Roseiflexus sp. RS-1: one gene and its partner. Each later gene encodes a partner of the first gene's protein in a complex. Links are inferred from orthologs where the notes say so. Each region holds a gene or a part of one and is shown in the gene's direction. Other genes may lie near its edges.

Evidence for each region.
Region 2: the proteins of gcvH (region 1) and ROSERS_RS17600 are in contact, whole or in part, in a crystal structure (PDB 3A7A), measured with the Escherichia coli proteins. The link is inferred for Roseiflexus sp. RS-1 from one-to-one orthologs.

Annotation. Positions count from the first base shown.
Region 1 is NC_009523.1:1,858,373-1,865,676, reverse strand. The notes cover bases 2,174-5,079. They hold gcvH (glycine cleavage system protein GcvH), read left to right. Parts: upstream 2,174-3,384; coding sequence 3,385-3,774; downstream 3,775-5,079. Other genes in these bases: gcvPA (aminomethyl-transferring glycine dehydrogenase subunit GcvPA), read left to right, coding at 3,984-5,079; gcvT (glycine cleavage system aminomethyltransferase GcvT), read left to right, coding at 2,227-3,342. Also shown: ROSERS_RS07900 (HEAT repeat domain-containing protein), read left to right, coding at 1-1,164; ROSERS_RS07895 (response regulator), read left to right, coding at 1,127-1,924; more of gcvPA, read left to right, coding at 5,080-5,321; ROSERS_RS07875 (phosphotransferase family protein), read left to right, coding at 5,359-6,267; aminomethyl-transferring glycine dehydrogenase subunit GcvPB, read left to right, coding at 6,280-7,304. UniProt on the Escherichia coli protein: The glycine cleavage system catalyzes the degradation of glycine. The H protein shuttles the methylamine group of glycine from the P protein to the T protein.
Region 2 is NC_009523.1:4,280,368-4,287,629, forward strand. Bases 2,766-5,629 are described here. They hold ROSERS_RS17600 (lipoate--protein ligase family protein), read left to right. Parts: upstream 2,766-3,736; coding sequence 3,737-4,522; downstream 4,523-5,629. Other genes in these bases: efp (elongation factor P), read right to left, coding at 2,766-3,036; ROSERS_RS17595 (hypothetical protein), read left to right, coding at 3,456-3,740; ROSERS_RS17605 (glycosyltransferase family 2 protein), read right to left, coding at 4,575-5,567. In the rest of the region: ROSERS_RS17580 (Uma2 family endonuclease), read right to left, coding at 1-563; ROSERS_RS17585 (NAD(P)H-hydrate epimerase), read right to left, coding at 578-2,248; more of efp, read right to left, coding at 2,473-2,765; polA (DNA polymerase I), read right to left, coding at 5,711-7,262. UniProt on the Escherichia coli protein: Catalyzes both the ATP-dependent activation of exogenously supplied lipoate to lipoyl-AMP and the transfer of the activated lipoyl onto the lipoyl domains of lipoate-dependent enzymes.

The DNA of each region.
Region 1 (7,304 bases):
ATCGACCCGACCATACGCTGGCACATCGTTGATCGGCTGGCGCAGCGCGCCGATGGACCGGCGCTCTTACGCGACGCCTGGACTCAGCGCGACCTTGATGCATATGGACGTGAACTGATCATCGATGCGCTGACACGTTATGACGCCGGGGCTTCCGCGTCGTTCCTGGTGCGACTCGCAAGTGACGCCGATCTTGCCCCTGTGGTGCGCGAACGGGCGCTGGCAGCGCTTGAAGGGGTGACCGACGCGGCATTTGAAGAAGCGCTTGTACAACTGATTGGCGATGGGCATCTTGATCCTGGACTGCGCGGCAAAGCAGCGGCGAGTCTGCCGGTTTCGCTCACCCCCGCGACACGCGCGATGCTCCGCGATCTGGTGCGCACCGATCCTCCGCCAACGCCACTGCTCATCGGCGTCCTGCGGGCGCTTGGTCGCTGCCGGGATGCTGCTGCGCTTCCCATTTTCCTGCGCTACATCCTCGATGAGCACACAGAAGTAGCCCAGGCGGCCATCGAAGCGCTTGCCGCCTGCGGCGATTCCAGCATCACTCCGGCGCTCGTGCGCGTTGCGCTGAGTCCGCAGGCGGGCGCCGCCACAAAGTTGAACGCTGTCGAGGCGTTGGTACGGCTCGGCGATCAGGACGCAGTTCGCCTGCTGCGTCCCTATCTGTCACATCGCTCAATCATTCTGCAAATGCGCGCATTTCGCTTACTGGCGGAGACGGCACAGATCGGCGGCGAAGCGGAACGCCTGGCGCGCGACCGGCTCTGTCCTGCGCCACTGCGTCTGGCAGCGTTGAACCATCTGTCCGCCGGATCGTCATCCGAATCGTTGCTGGCAGCGCTGGTTGGCGATTCCGGCGAGGACCCGACTATCCGTGCGGCGGCGGCAAGTCGACTGCATGCACCCGGGCATGTCTCGACCCTGGTCGGGGTGGCGCTCGATGCAACCGCACCGATGATAGTGCGATCAGCATGCATAGCCAGTCTGGGCGCCTGCAATGCGACCGACGCCTGGTTGGCGCTCAGTACGCTGGCCAGTTGCGAGGAAGAACCCACCATACGCGAACTGGCGTTGCACGAACTGGAACATCTGACGGTAGAGCCGCTGAGCGATAGAGTAAACTATGGAGCACAAAAGCGCCACGATCATGATCGTCGATGACGATACGGCGATCAGCAGTCTGATCAGCCACCAGCTTCGCAGCCTTGGATACCGCACCGTGTGTCTGCAGGACGGTCTTCAGGCGCTCCAGCGCCTTGCCGTTGTTCAGCCCGATCTGGTGCTGCTCGACGTTATGATGCCGCATATGAGCGGCTGGGATGTCTGCCGCCAGATCCGCACGTGTTCTGGTACGCCGATTATTCTTCTGACAGCCAAGGATGCCGACGCCGACGTGATGACCGGTTTAAGTGCAGGGGCGGACGACTATATTGTCAAACCGTACCGGATTGCGCAGTTGCATGCGCGTATCGAGGCGGCGCTACGAAGGTCGGCGCAACGTTCACGATCACGTTCCACCACGCACACCGCAGCGGAAGTCGTCGGCACACCCTCGCCTGCACCGGCGGCAACGCCAGCGCAGACATCTCCGACTGCTTCGACTGTGGTGACGGCGCCACAGCAGCCGCCACGTCCCCGGCTTAGCGCAACCCTGCGCGAGGAGCGCCGCCGACGAGGGGTATCGCTCTACCAGGCGGAACAGGTCTGTCGCGTGCGATGGGATTATCTCCAGGCGATTGAACAGGAACAATGGGAGTATGTGCCACGCGCACATCGACAGGCGGCGATACGAGCGTATGCCGCATATCTGGGCGTTCCCCTGCGTCATCCCCGCCCTTCCCGCATACCGCTCGCGTCGGTGGTGGCGCCGGCGGTCGCCGTCATGGTCATGCTGGTAGTTGCGGTCATCTACTTCCTCTGATGCCTGCGCTCTCGCAAACGAGACCAGCGGGTGTGGTATACTGAAAAAGAGAATTTCATAACAACGGACGACGGGCGTGGGAGAGAACCGCGCAAGCGGTCGCCGAAGGAGCAAGCCGGGGTTGCCGGACCCTGCGCGAATCTCTCAGGCGAAAGGACTGCGCCCTGACGACCCTCTGGAGAGCCTGTTCATACGGGCGCCGACGGAGTAACCCGTTATGCGGGGCATCTCTCAGGTCAACGGACAGAGGTCAGGCGCGATGTCTGACCCTGTCTCTTTTTATTTGACGAGGAGGTCGCCTGATGAGTGAGGCGGTTGGGTTGCGTCGCACGCCACTGTACGAGCGTCATCTGGCGCTGGGTGCGCGGATGGTGGCGTTTGGCGGTTGGGAGATGCCGGTTCAGTACAGCGGGATCATCGAGGAACATCGCGCAGTGCGCGAAGCAGCCGGTCTGTTCGATATCAGCCATATGGGTGAGGTGGAAGTGCGTGGACCAGATGCGCTGCCGTTCCTTCAGTATCTGGTGACGTATGATGTTGCCGCGATCCCGCCTGGTCGGGCGAATTATGCGCTGATGTGTCGCCCCGACGGTGGGATTATCGATGATACGTTCATCTACAATCTCGGTGATTATTACCTGATCGTCGTCAATGCCGCGAACACCGCAAAAGATGTCGCGTGGATGCACGAATGCGCAAAAGGCTTCAACGTTACAGTGTCCGATGTTTCAGACCAGACCGGCATGCTGGCGCTCCAGGGTCCGCTGGCTGAGGCGCTGCTGGCGCAGGTCGCCGACGCAGATCTGGCGGCGTTGCCATTTCACGGTGTTATGCAGGGGCGCGTCGTGCACACGCCAGCGATTGTGGCACGCACCGGTTATACCGGCGAAGATGGGTTTGAAATCTTCGTCGCCGCCGGAGATGTCACGCGGGTGTGGGACGAACTGCTCGATGCCGGGCGCACTATCGGGTTGAAGCCATGTGGTTTGGGGGCGCGCGATAGTCTGCGCTTCGAGGCATGTCTGGCGCTCTATGGTCATGAGATCACGGAAGAGACCAATCCATACGAAGCACGGCTCGGATGGGTGGTGAAACTCGACAAAGGCGATTTTATCGGGCGTGAGGCGTTGCAGCGCATCAAGCAGGAAGGAGTCGCGCGGCGTCTCACCGGCTTTGAGATGGCAGGGCGCGGCATTGCCCGCAGTGAATATGAAATCCGTGATCTCGAAGGCGCTCCGATTGGCAGGGTGACGAGCGGTATGCCCTCACCGACGCTGGGAAAAAATCTTGGCATGGGGTATGTGCCGGTCGCGTTCTCGACCGAAGGGAGCGAGTTTGATGTCGTGGTGCGCGACCGACCGGTGCGCGCCCGTGCGGTCAAAATGCCGTTCTACCGTCCACGCTACAAGAAGGGCTGAACGCCTGTTGTTTTGCATCGCTCTATCGACAGGAGGATTCCTATGGCTTTCAAGACGCCAGCCGAACTGCAGTACAGCAAGACGCATGAATGGATCCGGATCGAAGGAGATGAGGCGACGGTCGGGATTACGGATTATGCGCAGGATGCCCTCGGTGACGTGGTGTATGTCGATCTGCCGCAAGTCGGTGCGCGTTTCGAGGCGGATGGCGTATTCGGCGCTGTCGAATCGGTCAAAGCGGCCTCCGATCTGTATCTGCCGGTTGCCGGTGAGATTATTGCCGTGAATGAGGCGCTGGTGAACAATCCTGAGTTGATCAACAAAGACCCATACGGTGAGGGGTGGATCGTGAAGATCAGGGTTGCTCCCGGCATCGGTGCGTTGATGAGCGCAGATGCGTATGCAGCGTATGTGGATACGATCAAGCATTGAGAACTGGGAACTAAGAACTAAGAACTGAGAACTAAGAACTAAGAACTAAGAACTAAGAACTAAGAACTGAGGACTGAGAACTGAGGACTGAGAACTGAGGACTGAGAACTGAGGACTGAGAACTGAGGACTGAGAACTGAGGACTGAGAACTGAGGACTGGGGATCAGGAACCGGGAACTGAGCAGCCGGAAACAGGATGGAGTCGCAAATGACACACTATATTCCGATTACAGACGCAGATCGTATCGAGATGATGAAGACGATCGGCGTCGAACGTCTCGAGGATCTCTTTGAGGCGGTGCCGGCGGAGCATCGTTTTCCGCCGCTCCAATTACCGGAACCGCTCTCCGAGCCGGAACTGCGTCGGGAGTTGAGTCGGTTGGAGCGGTTGAATGCACAGGCTGGCAGTCACCTGATCTTTCTTGGCGCAGGCGCATACAACCATTTCGTGCCAGCCGCGATCGATCAAATCTTGCGGCGCGGTGAGTTCTACACGGCATATACGCCCTATCAGCCAGAGGTCAGTCAGGGTACGTTACAGGCGATTTTTGAGTATCAGAGCCTGATCTGCGCACTGACCGGCATGGATGTGGCGAACGCTTCGCATTACGATGGCGGTACGGCGCTGGCAGAAGCGGCGATCATGGCGATCAACGTTGTGCGCGGACGGCGGAAGATCGTCGTTGCGCCAGGGGTGAACCCGCAGTATCGCGCGGTTATGCGCACGCTGTTGCAGGGTGTCGATGTTGAGATTGTCGGTGATGAAGATCCAGAGGCGTCGCTTGCGGATGTCGCATCGCTGGTGGATCATACCACGGCGGCGCTGATGGTGCAAAGCCCCGATTTCTTTGGCGTACTGCATGATCTGCGACCGCTGACCGCCGCAGCGCACGCAGCGGGTGCGCTGATGGTTGCGCACTTCGACCCGATTGCCCTTGGTCTGTTCCAGACGCCGGGCGAGGCGGGCGCCGATATTGCAACTGCCGAGGGGCAACCGCTGGGCGTCGGTCTGTCGTTTGGCGGACCCTACCTGGGCATCTTTACCTGCCGCCAGCAGTACGTTCACAAAATCGCCGGTCGTCTGGTGGGCGTGACCCGTGATCTCGAGAATCGCCTGGCGTATGTGCTGACATTGCGCGCGCGGGAGCAGGATATCCGACGTGAGCGTGCGACCAGCAATATCTGCACCAATCAGGGTTTGATGGCGCTGGCGGCTGCGGTGTACCTCAGCCTGCTCGGACGGCAGGGGTTGCGGCGTGTGGCGGAGTTGTGCTATCACCGGGCGCACTATGCCGCTGCGCAGATTGCGCAATTGCCAGGGTATCAGGTGCTTGATCGGGGTCCGTTCTTCAAGGAGTTCGTCGTCAAAACCCCGCGCCCGGTTGTTGAGATTAATGCGGCGTTGCGGAACCAGGGCATCATCGGCGGCTACGATCTCTCCGGCGATTACCCGCACCTCGGCGATGCGATGCTGCTCTGCGTGACCGAGATGAATACACGTGCCGATATTGATGCGCTGGTGACTGCGCTGCGGTCGGCGGCATGAGCGGCGCCGGGCGCATATCACCGGATTGAGGGTGACGATGGACCTGCGACCCGAACTGATCGAGGCGGCGGTGGGCGCTCGCATTCGTGAACTGGTCTCCATGGGGGGTGATCGCTGGATGCTGGCGCTCGCGGATGGTCAGCGGAGCGTGGTGCAACGATTTTCCAGCACCGATGCGCTGACAACTGCTGAGGTAGCGTTGAGCCAGTTGCGCAGCGAGATCGATCTGCCGATCCCGCAGATCCGGCGCCTGGATGTCGCCGATGCGTCGTCAGAGGCGCCCCTGGCGCTCTTCATTGGGATCGACGGCGAGCCGCTGGCACGGAAGTTGCCGCAGATTCCCGACGAGTCGCTCTATCAGATCGGGATGCGGTTAGGGCAGGTTGTCTATCGCATTCATCGCGTTGCGGGCGGACGTTATGGTGCGTTGACCGGCGATGACCCGTGCGCCGCCGACGAGGAACGCGCGTATATTCAGGCGCGCCTCGATCACGATCTTGCTCAGGCGATTGCGCTGGAAGCGTTGAGTGAAGAAGAAGCCGCCGAAGTGCGCAGGGTGTTGCAGCAGTTTCTGCCGCCTGGTCGTCAGGCGGCGCTGTTGAACGGCGGATTGTCGCCGGAGACGCTGCTGGTGGCGCACCGCGATGGGCGCTGGACGCTCGGCGGGGTGTTGGGGTGGGAACACGCCCTTGGCTGGTGCCCGGCATGGGAGCATGTCACCTTTCTGGATGCCTGCGAAGGAGAACGCTGCTTCAGTCTGCGCGTCGGGTACGGCAACGGATACGATAGCGAAACGCAACGCGCCTACGAACAGGTGCGTGAACCGGCGCTGCGTCCATATCGGTTACTCCTGGCGCTGCGGCGAACTGTCGAACATGCCCGGCGCGGCGCCCATGACGACGCTCGCCGAAACAGAACTATTCTGCTGAGACTTGTGCGTTCTTGAGGAGACGTAGCGATGCATAACCACGAACCGCCGATCTTTGAGTTGTCAGGACCCGGTAAAATTGGCGTCAATCTGCCGCAGATCGATGTACCGCAGAGCGAACTGCCCGCCGATCTGTTGCGCGCCGACGATCTCGCCGGTTTGCCGGAGTTGACCGAGCCTGAAGTCATCCGGCATTACACGCGCATCAGTCAGCGCAATTTCGCCATTGACACGACCATGGTCAGCCTGGGGTCGTGCACGATGAAGTACAACAGCAAACTCCACGAGGAGGCTGCGCGCCTGCCCGGTTTCGCCGCTGCGCATCCGCTCCAGGGCGATGAACTGTCGCAGGGTGCGTTGCAGTTGATGTATGAACTGCAGGCGTACCTGGGTGAGATCTCCGGCTTTGATGCAGTTTCCCTGCAACCGGCAGCCGGGGCGCAGGGTGAGTTGACCGGTATTCTGGTGTTCCGTGCATACCACCGTGATCGTGGCGATCACGAGCGAGTCGAGGTACTGGTTCCCGACTCGGCGCACGGCACGAACCCGGCGACTGCGGCGATGGCAGGGTATCGCGTGGTGGAGGTGAAGAGTGATGCGCGCGGGAATGTCGATCTCGAAGACTTGCGGCGCAAACTGTCGCCGCGTACCGCTGCGCTGATGCTGACGAACCCGAATACGCTGGGGTTGTTCGAGGAGCACGTTGTCGAAGTTGCACGCCTGGTTCATCAGGCAGGCGGGCTGGTGTACGGCGATGGCGCAAACTTCAATGCTCTCCTTGGCATTGCAAAGCCGGGCGAGTTGGGGTTCGACTTCATGCACTATAACCTGCATAAAACGTTTACAACCCCGCACGGCGGCGGCGGTCCCGGATCGGGAGCAGTGGGATGCACTGCAGCGCTGGCGCCATTTCTACCAGCGCCGCGTGTGCGCCGTGTTCCGCACGAGGGTGAACCATTGCCGCCAACCGAACGTGGCGTCAGTCTACGTCCCGCCGGAGCACCGGCACTGCCAGAGGGCGCATATGAACTATTCGCACCGGAAAAGACGATCGG
Region 2 (7,262 bases), 2.4 Mb from region 1 along the record:
GTCGGCAGGCGCTCGCCGGTCTGCGGATGGTACAACCGCAGCATCCCGTCCTCCTGCCGCAACTCCAGGTTCAACACCTCGCTCCGCAGCGGGTCGGTCGCTATCGGTTCATACACCCCCTGCACCAGGCGATACCCCTGCAACGGCGGCTCAAGATACTCCCCGTGCGGGTCGAAGATGAAATACTCCCGCACCCCCAGCGCCGCATAGATCGCTGGCTTCCGCTCGCGGTCGTCTTTGCGCGTCTTCTTCGACGTGATCTCGATCACCACGTCCGGCGCGCGCCCCCCCTCGCGCCACGTCTGAAAGATGCGCCGCCGCCGCTGCTCCACCCCCAACACCACAAACACGTCCGGCGCTACTGCCGCGCGCGGATTGCCTTCCTCATAGTAGATGAACAGGTTCCCCGCCACATACGCCTGCGTCGAACGCAGAAACCACTTCAGCGCAAAGATCAGGTCGGTCATCAGGTCGCGGTGCAGGTCGGTTTCGCCCATCGGCTTGCCGTCGCTCTCCGGGTAGTGGACGCGCCGGGCGCGCGCGGGTCGTTCTAGCGTCGTCATAACTGCACCCTCCTTCATGGCTGTTTTAGTGCGCGGATCGCCAGCGGTAGACGCGGGAGCAGATCACCCGCAAGTGCGCCCATATCGCCGAGTTCGTCGCGCACCAGGCGACCGGCTGCGCTGTGGAGATAGACGCCAAGTGTCGCTGCATCGAACGGCGCCAGCCCCTGCGCCAGCAACCCGGCGATGGCGCCCGCCAGCACGTCGCCGGTTCCGGCGGTTGCCAGCGCCGGGTTTCCTCCATCGTTGACGCGCACTCGACCCTCCGGATCGGCAATGACCGTCGTGGCGCCTTTGAGCACGACTACCTGCTGCCAGTGCATCGCCGCTTCCTTCGCCACATCGACCGGATGACCGGTCAATTCCTCGACGCCAAGCAGACGCCGCATCTCGCCTGGATGCGGCGTCAACACGCACCTGCCGCGCGGCAGACGGTTCCAGATCGTGCCAGACGCGGCATCGGTCGCTTCAGGGTGATGGATCAGGTCTGCCAGAATATTCAACCCATCGGCGTCGATCACAGTAAACGGCAATTCTGGTCGCTGCTTGACCACCGGTTTTTCGCTGCCAGCTGCGGCGATCCGAAACCCGATCTGTCCACGATGACGCGGTGATTGCAATCCCAGCAACCGCTCAAGAAACGCACGTGTCGCCTTCTCGCGCCCCAAACCAGGACCGACAAGCAGCGCCTGATACCCTTCGAGGATGGAGAGCACCTCGTCGGCAGCGGCATCGCCGACCACCCCCGGTTCGGCTTCGGGAAGGATGTGCAACGTGATTTCGGGGAGGCGCCCTGGACTGTACACCTGACTCCGCCCAACCGCAAGCGTCACCAGACCGGCGCCGACACGCGCCGCTCCGGCGGTCGCAAGCGTCGCTGCACCGGGGTAGTTTATCGATCCGGCAACGACCAGCACCTTGCCGAACGTACCCTTGTGCGAGTCGGGCGGACGGGGTGGAAGGAGCGAGCGCGCCAGTTCTATATCGATCATGTCGGTCATCACACTCTCCAGATCGGCGGGCGAAAGCCCGATATCGACGCTGCGCAGCACGCCAGCGTATGCGCGCGCCGGGTAGAACAACAACCCACGCTTGACAGGACCGGTCGAAACGGTCAGGTCGGCGCGCACTGCATTGCCGAGCACGGCGCCGCTATCGGCGTGAACACCGGTAGGCACATCGATCGCCAGAACGTATGGTTTCGTCCGGCGCGCATCGGTTGCCCTCGCCGCATTCAGCGTGGCGATAATCATCGCCAGTTCGCCTTCCACCGGGCGATTGGCGCCATACCCCAGCAACGCATCGATCACCAGATCCACCCTGGCAAGCGATGCCCGCAGCGCAGCACCCTGCGGATCATCGGCGGCAGCCAGTTCGGTGATAGCGCGTTCGCGACACAACCGCCAGTTGATGTCCTCGACAGTCTCACGTCGTCGCCAGACGAACAGCGTTACCTGCATGCCAGCATCGTGCAGCAGACGCGCTGCCACCAACCCATCCCCGCCGTTGTTGCCCGGACCGACCAGCACCAGCGCGCGACGACCCACAGGATCGCCGGAGACTTCGAGGGCGACACGCGCCACACCGGCGCCAGCCTGTTCCATCAATCCTGACCATGTAGCGCCACGGGCGACCGCCGCTTCTTCGATGGCGCGCATTTGTTCAGCAGTGACGATCTTGCTCATCGTTGTGGAACAACACCGGTGCGCCTCTCAAGGGCAGAGTTCTTGGGAGAAATGGTGATTCTCTGTATTCCCATGCGCCTTTGCCCCTCATCCCCCCAACCCCCTTCAAGGGGAGAAGGGGGAGTTTGGGCGTTCTGATGCCTGAAACGGGAGATGGTACGCAGAGGCTTTCCAAAAATCTACTCCTGTGAGCACGGGCGCACCCGATCGAGCGCGACCCGTCCCTACTTGATGCGTTCGATATACTCGCCAGTGCGGGTGTCGACCCGCACATAATCGCCCTGATTGACGAATGCCGGCACCGAAATAACCGCGCCGGTTTCGAGCGTCACCTGCTTGTTCACATTGGTCGCCGTATCGCCACGCACCGCAACGCTGGCCTCCGTGACCTGCAAGGTCACAAACAATGGCGGTTCGACCCCCAGAATCTTATTGTCATCGTAGAACAGGATATCCGCCATTTCGTTCTCTTTGAGAAACTTCGCTGGCTCGCCGATCATTTCTTCCGGCACCTCGATCTGCTCGAATGTTTCGGTGTCCATAAAATGATAGACGTCGCCGTCGCGGTAGAGGAACTGCATCGGGCGCTTCTCGACACGCACGATCTCGATTTCGGAACCGGCGCGTACCCGCTCTTCAATCGTTTTGCCGGTCTCCAGGTTCTTCAGTTTCATGATCACCATCGCGCGCCAGTTGCCAGGGGCATGGTGGTAGAACTCAACAACGCGGTGCAACTGACCATTGTAGCGGATGATCATATTGGTGCGCAAATCTGATGTTGTTGCCATACTGCCTGATCTCCACAGAAAGCGCCGCTCGCCTCTGAGCGGCGCCACATTAAGGGCTGATACACGATATATGTCAATTATATCAGAAAGTTGCGCATCTGACGAGATCGGGAACAGCGAGCGTCGCCGCGCCCCAGACGCGTGGTTCGGGCAACATATTCGGACTGGTTCACATGGCGCTGCCCGGTATGGAGGACAGCGCATAAGGAGCAGTCCAGGCAGGCAGCACACACAATCATGGCGGGTTGGCGCAGGCGCTATCTTCGCCTGCCCTTGGTGCGACCGCCAGTGCCGCAGCATTTCTTGCTTGCGCACCCGCGAATTTTTGTGTATGTTGATCATATCTGGTCGACAACCGTATCTGTGCTTCTGGCTGCGTTCTGCAACCAGGGCGCAGATCGGGGTGAAAGTGAAGCGCAATGCATGGCGAATACAAAATCCCTGGCGGAAAACTGATTGTCGTCGATCTTGATGTTATCGACGGCGCGCTGCGCGATGTGGTGTTGAGCGGCGACTTTTTTCTCGAACCGGCGGAAGCGTTGGAGTGGATGGCTGCGGCGCTTGAAGGTCTCCCGGCGAATACGCCGGTCGAAACCATTGCCACACGGGTACGCACGGCAGCGGCGCATGCCGAATTGATCGGCATTACGCCGGAAGGCGTCGCTGAAGCGGTGCGCCGCGCCATTCAGGAAGGAACACCATGAGCATTCCATCATCATCGCCCTGGCGCGCATATGACTGGCAGTTGATCCAGAGCGCGCCGATCCATCCGGTCATGCACATGGCGCTCGACGAGGCGTTGTTGGAGGAAGTGGCTGCCGGGCGGCGCAAGCCGACGCTGCGTATCTGGGAATGGGCGGCAAGCGCCGTGGTCATCGGGCGTTTCCAGTCACTGCGCAACGAGGTCGATCTCGAAAGCGCACGACGCTACCAGGTGCAGGTTGTCCGCCGCATCACCGGCGGCGGAGCGATGTTCATCGAACCGGGCAATACGATCACCTATTCGATCTACGCCCCGGTCGAACTGGTGGCAGGTATGAGCATGGTCGACTCATACGCCTTCTGCGATCGGTGGGTGCTCGACGCGCTGGCATCACTCGGCGTGGAGGCGTGGTACCAGCCGATCAACGACATCACCTCGGCAGCTGGCAAGATCGGCGGGGCGGCGCAAACGCGGCGCAATGGCGCGGTGCTGCACCACGTGACGATGGCATACGATATCGACAGCGCCAGGATGCTGGAGATCCTGCGGATCGGGCGTGAGAAACTCAGCGACAAGGGGATCGCCAGCGCCGCCAAACGGGTCGATCCGCTCCGCCGCCAGACCGGATTGCCGCGCGAGGCGATCATCGCGCGGATGATCGAGACCTTCCGCGCTCAGCATGGGCTGACCGAATCGGCGATCACACCAGACGAATGGGAAGCGGCAGAACGACTGGTCGAAACAAAATTCGGCACAGAGGCGTGGTTGCGTGCCATACCATGATGTGGAGCAGCAACGTTGCAGGAGAGGAGAACCGCAGCAGCGGTTCTCCTGTTCATTCATCAAAACCGAGCGCATCAGCGACGATGTACAACGGGCGTTGCTTCACCTCATCGTAAATGCGTCCCAGATATTCGCCAAGGATGCCGAGAAACACCAGTTGGACGCCACCCATGAACAGCACTGCCACCAGCGTTGTCGCCTGACCGAGCAGTTCATTGCCGAGCAACCGCAGAATGATCACCGCAATAATGCCGAGCAAGCCAAGCGCAGCAACGCCAAACCCGACATAGGTTGCCAGTTGCAACGGCAGGTACGAAAATGCAGTGATCCCATCCATTGCAAATTTCAGCATCTTGCGCAGAGGGTACTTGGTGACACCCGCTTTCCGCGCATCGCGCTTGTAGGTCACACCCGTCTGCTTGAAACCGACCCATACCGACAAGCCGCGCATAAAGCGGTGATGCTCGCGCATCGACTTGAGCGCATCGACAACCTTGCGATCCATCAGGCGGAAGTCGCCCGTATCGGCAGGAATATCGACGCTGGTAATTTTGCGGATGAGACGGTAGAAGAGCGAGGCGGTTGCGAGTTTGAACGCTGTTTCGCCTTCGCGTTCGGAGCGCACGCCATAGATGAGCTGGTACCCTTCGCGCCAGCGAGCGATCATGTCCACGATAACTTCGGGCGGATCTTGCAGGTCCGAGTCGATCACCGCAACCGCTCTGCCGCGCGCGTAGTCAGTGCCGGCGGTAATAGCTATCTGGTGACCGAAGTTGCGTGAAAAGTTGATCACTTTGACGCGCGGATCGCGCTCGTGGAGTTCCAGCATAATCTGGAGCGACCGGTCACGTGAACCGTCGTTGACCAGAATGATCTCGAATGGCTCACCCAGTGGCTCGATGGCAGCCACGACGCGACGGTAGAACTCTGGCAACAGCGCCTCTTCGTTGTACACCGGCGCCACAATCGAGAAGGTCGGACGCTCCGCATCGATGATCCGCTGTTCGCGCGGACGCGTCTGCGTCACAGGTTCAACGACTGTCATACGTGGAAGTTCTCCTGAACGGGTGCTCCATACGCTTGTGCCCATCGTCGCGCCTCCACTATTGTAGCATATGCCTGTGGCGATTGTGGCATACTGGTGTGACGTGAGGATGAGACATGATGATGGTCAGGATGTGACGTTCGTCATCCCGCCGGGGTCAATTCTTCCCAGTTCGGTCCTGTTTCGATCTCGACGCGCAACGGCACAGCGAACGGCGGTTCCATCCCGTGCAACACGCCTTCCATCCGCTCGCGCACCAGCGCCACCACATCGTCCACCTCCGCTTCCGGCGCTTCGAAGATCAGTTCGTCGTGAACCTGAAGCAGCATCCGGGTGCGCATCTGTCGACGCTGGAGTTCAGCATCGACCGCGATCATTGCCAGTTTCATAATGTCCGCAGCCGTGGACTGGATCGGGTGGTTGATCGCTTCACGTTCGGCTGCCTGGCGGCGTGGACCGGATACGCGCAGGTCGAACATGGGGCGGCGACGACCGAAGAGTGACTGCACATACCCTTCGCTCCGCCCGATGTCGAGGGTGCGGTCGATATAGTCGCGGATACGCGGGAACTGATCGAACAGACTATCGATCAGACCACGCGCCTGTTCGCGCGAGATACCCAACCGCTGCGCCAGCCCAAACGGGCTGATGCCATAGATGACGCCAAAAACCACAGTTTTTGCGATCCGTCGCTGATTCTTGTCCACCGCACTGAAGCCGACGCCAAACAGCCGGGCGGCAGTTGCCGCGTGGATGTCCCGCCCCTCGATAAAGGTCTGGATCAGGTTCGGATCGCCGGTCATATGCGCCAGCACACGCAACTCGATCTGCGAATAGTCGGCGGCGATCAGCAGGTGACCCGGCGCAGCGATGAAACCGCGCCGCACCTCGCGCCCCTCTTCGGTGCGCGTGGGAATATTTTGCAGGTTGGGCGAGTTGCTGCTCAACCGACCGGTCGCGGCGCCAAGCTGGTTGTAATCGGTATGAACCCTGCCGGTCTCCGGGTTAACCAGCGCCGGCAGTTCATCGACGTAGGTCGATTTGAGTTTGCTCAGGCGACGGTGACGCAGGATCAACTCGATGATGCCGGTGGTGTCGCTGGCTTGCAGTTCTTCGAGCGCCTGCGCGGTCAGCGAGTAGCGCCCCGTTCGGGTGCGATCAAGACCGGTAGTTGGCAGGTTGATCTTGGGACCGAACAACACCTCGCTCAGCTGATCACCGGAGTTGATGTTGAATGTCTGCCCGGCAATTGCGTAGATTTGCTGCTCAATCTGTTCGAGTTCCCGCCCCATGCGCTCACCAAGAGCGCGCATATACGGAACATCAAGCAGAATGCCTGCCTGTTCCATGCGCACCAGCACCGGAACAAGCGGCATCTCCAGGCGGTAGAACACATCTGCGACACTGCCGGCTGCGCGCAGTTTCGCTTCAAGCGCTGGCTTCAGGCGCAGCGTCATATCGGCGTCGGCAGCGGCATACGGCGTGGCGCGCGCAATCGGCACATCGGCGAAGGTCACCTGGTTTTTGCCCTTCCCGATCAACGCTTCAATCGATTCGAGCGGAGCGGCGAGGTTCAGTTCATAGAACGCCAGGTCTTTCAGGTTGCGCCGTTTGTCGAGCAGCGCCGCTGCCAGCATCGTGTCGAACGCCACACCGGCAACCGGGATGCCAGCGCGTTCCAGCACCTCGATGTCG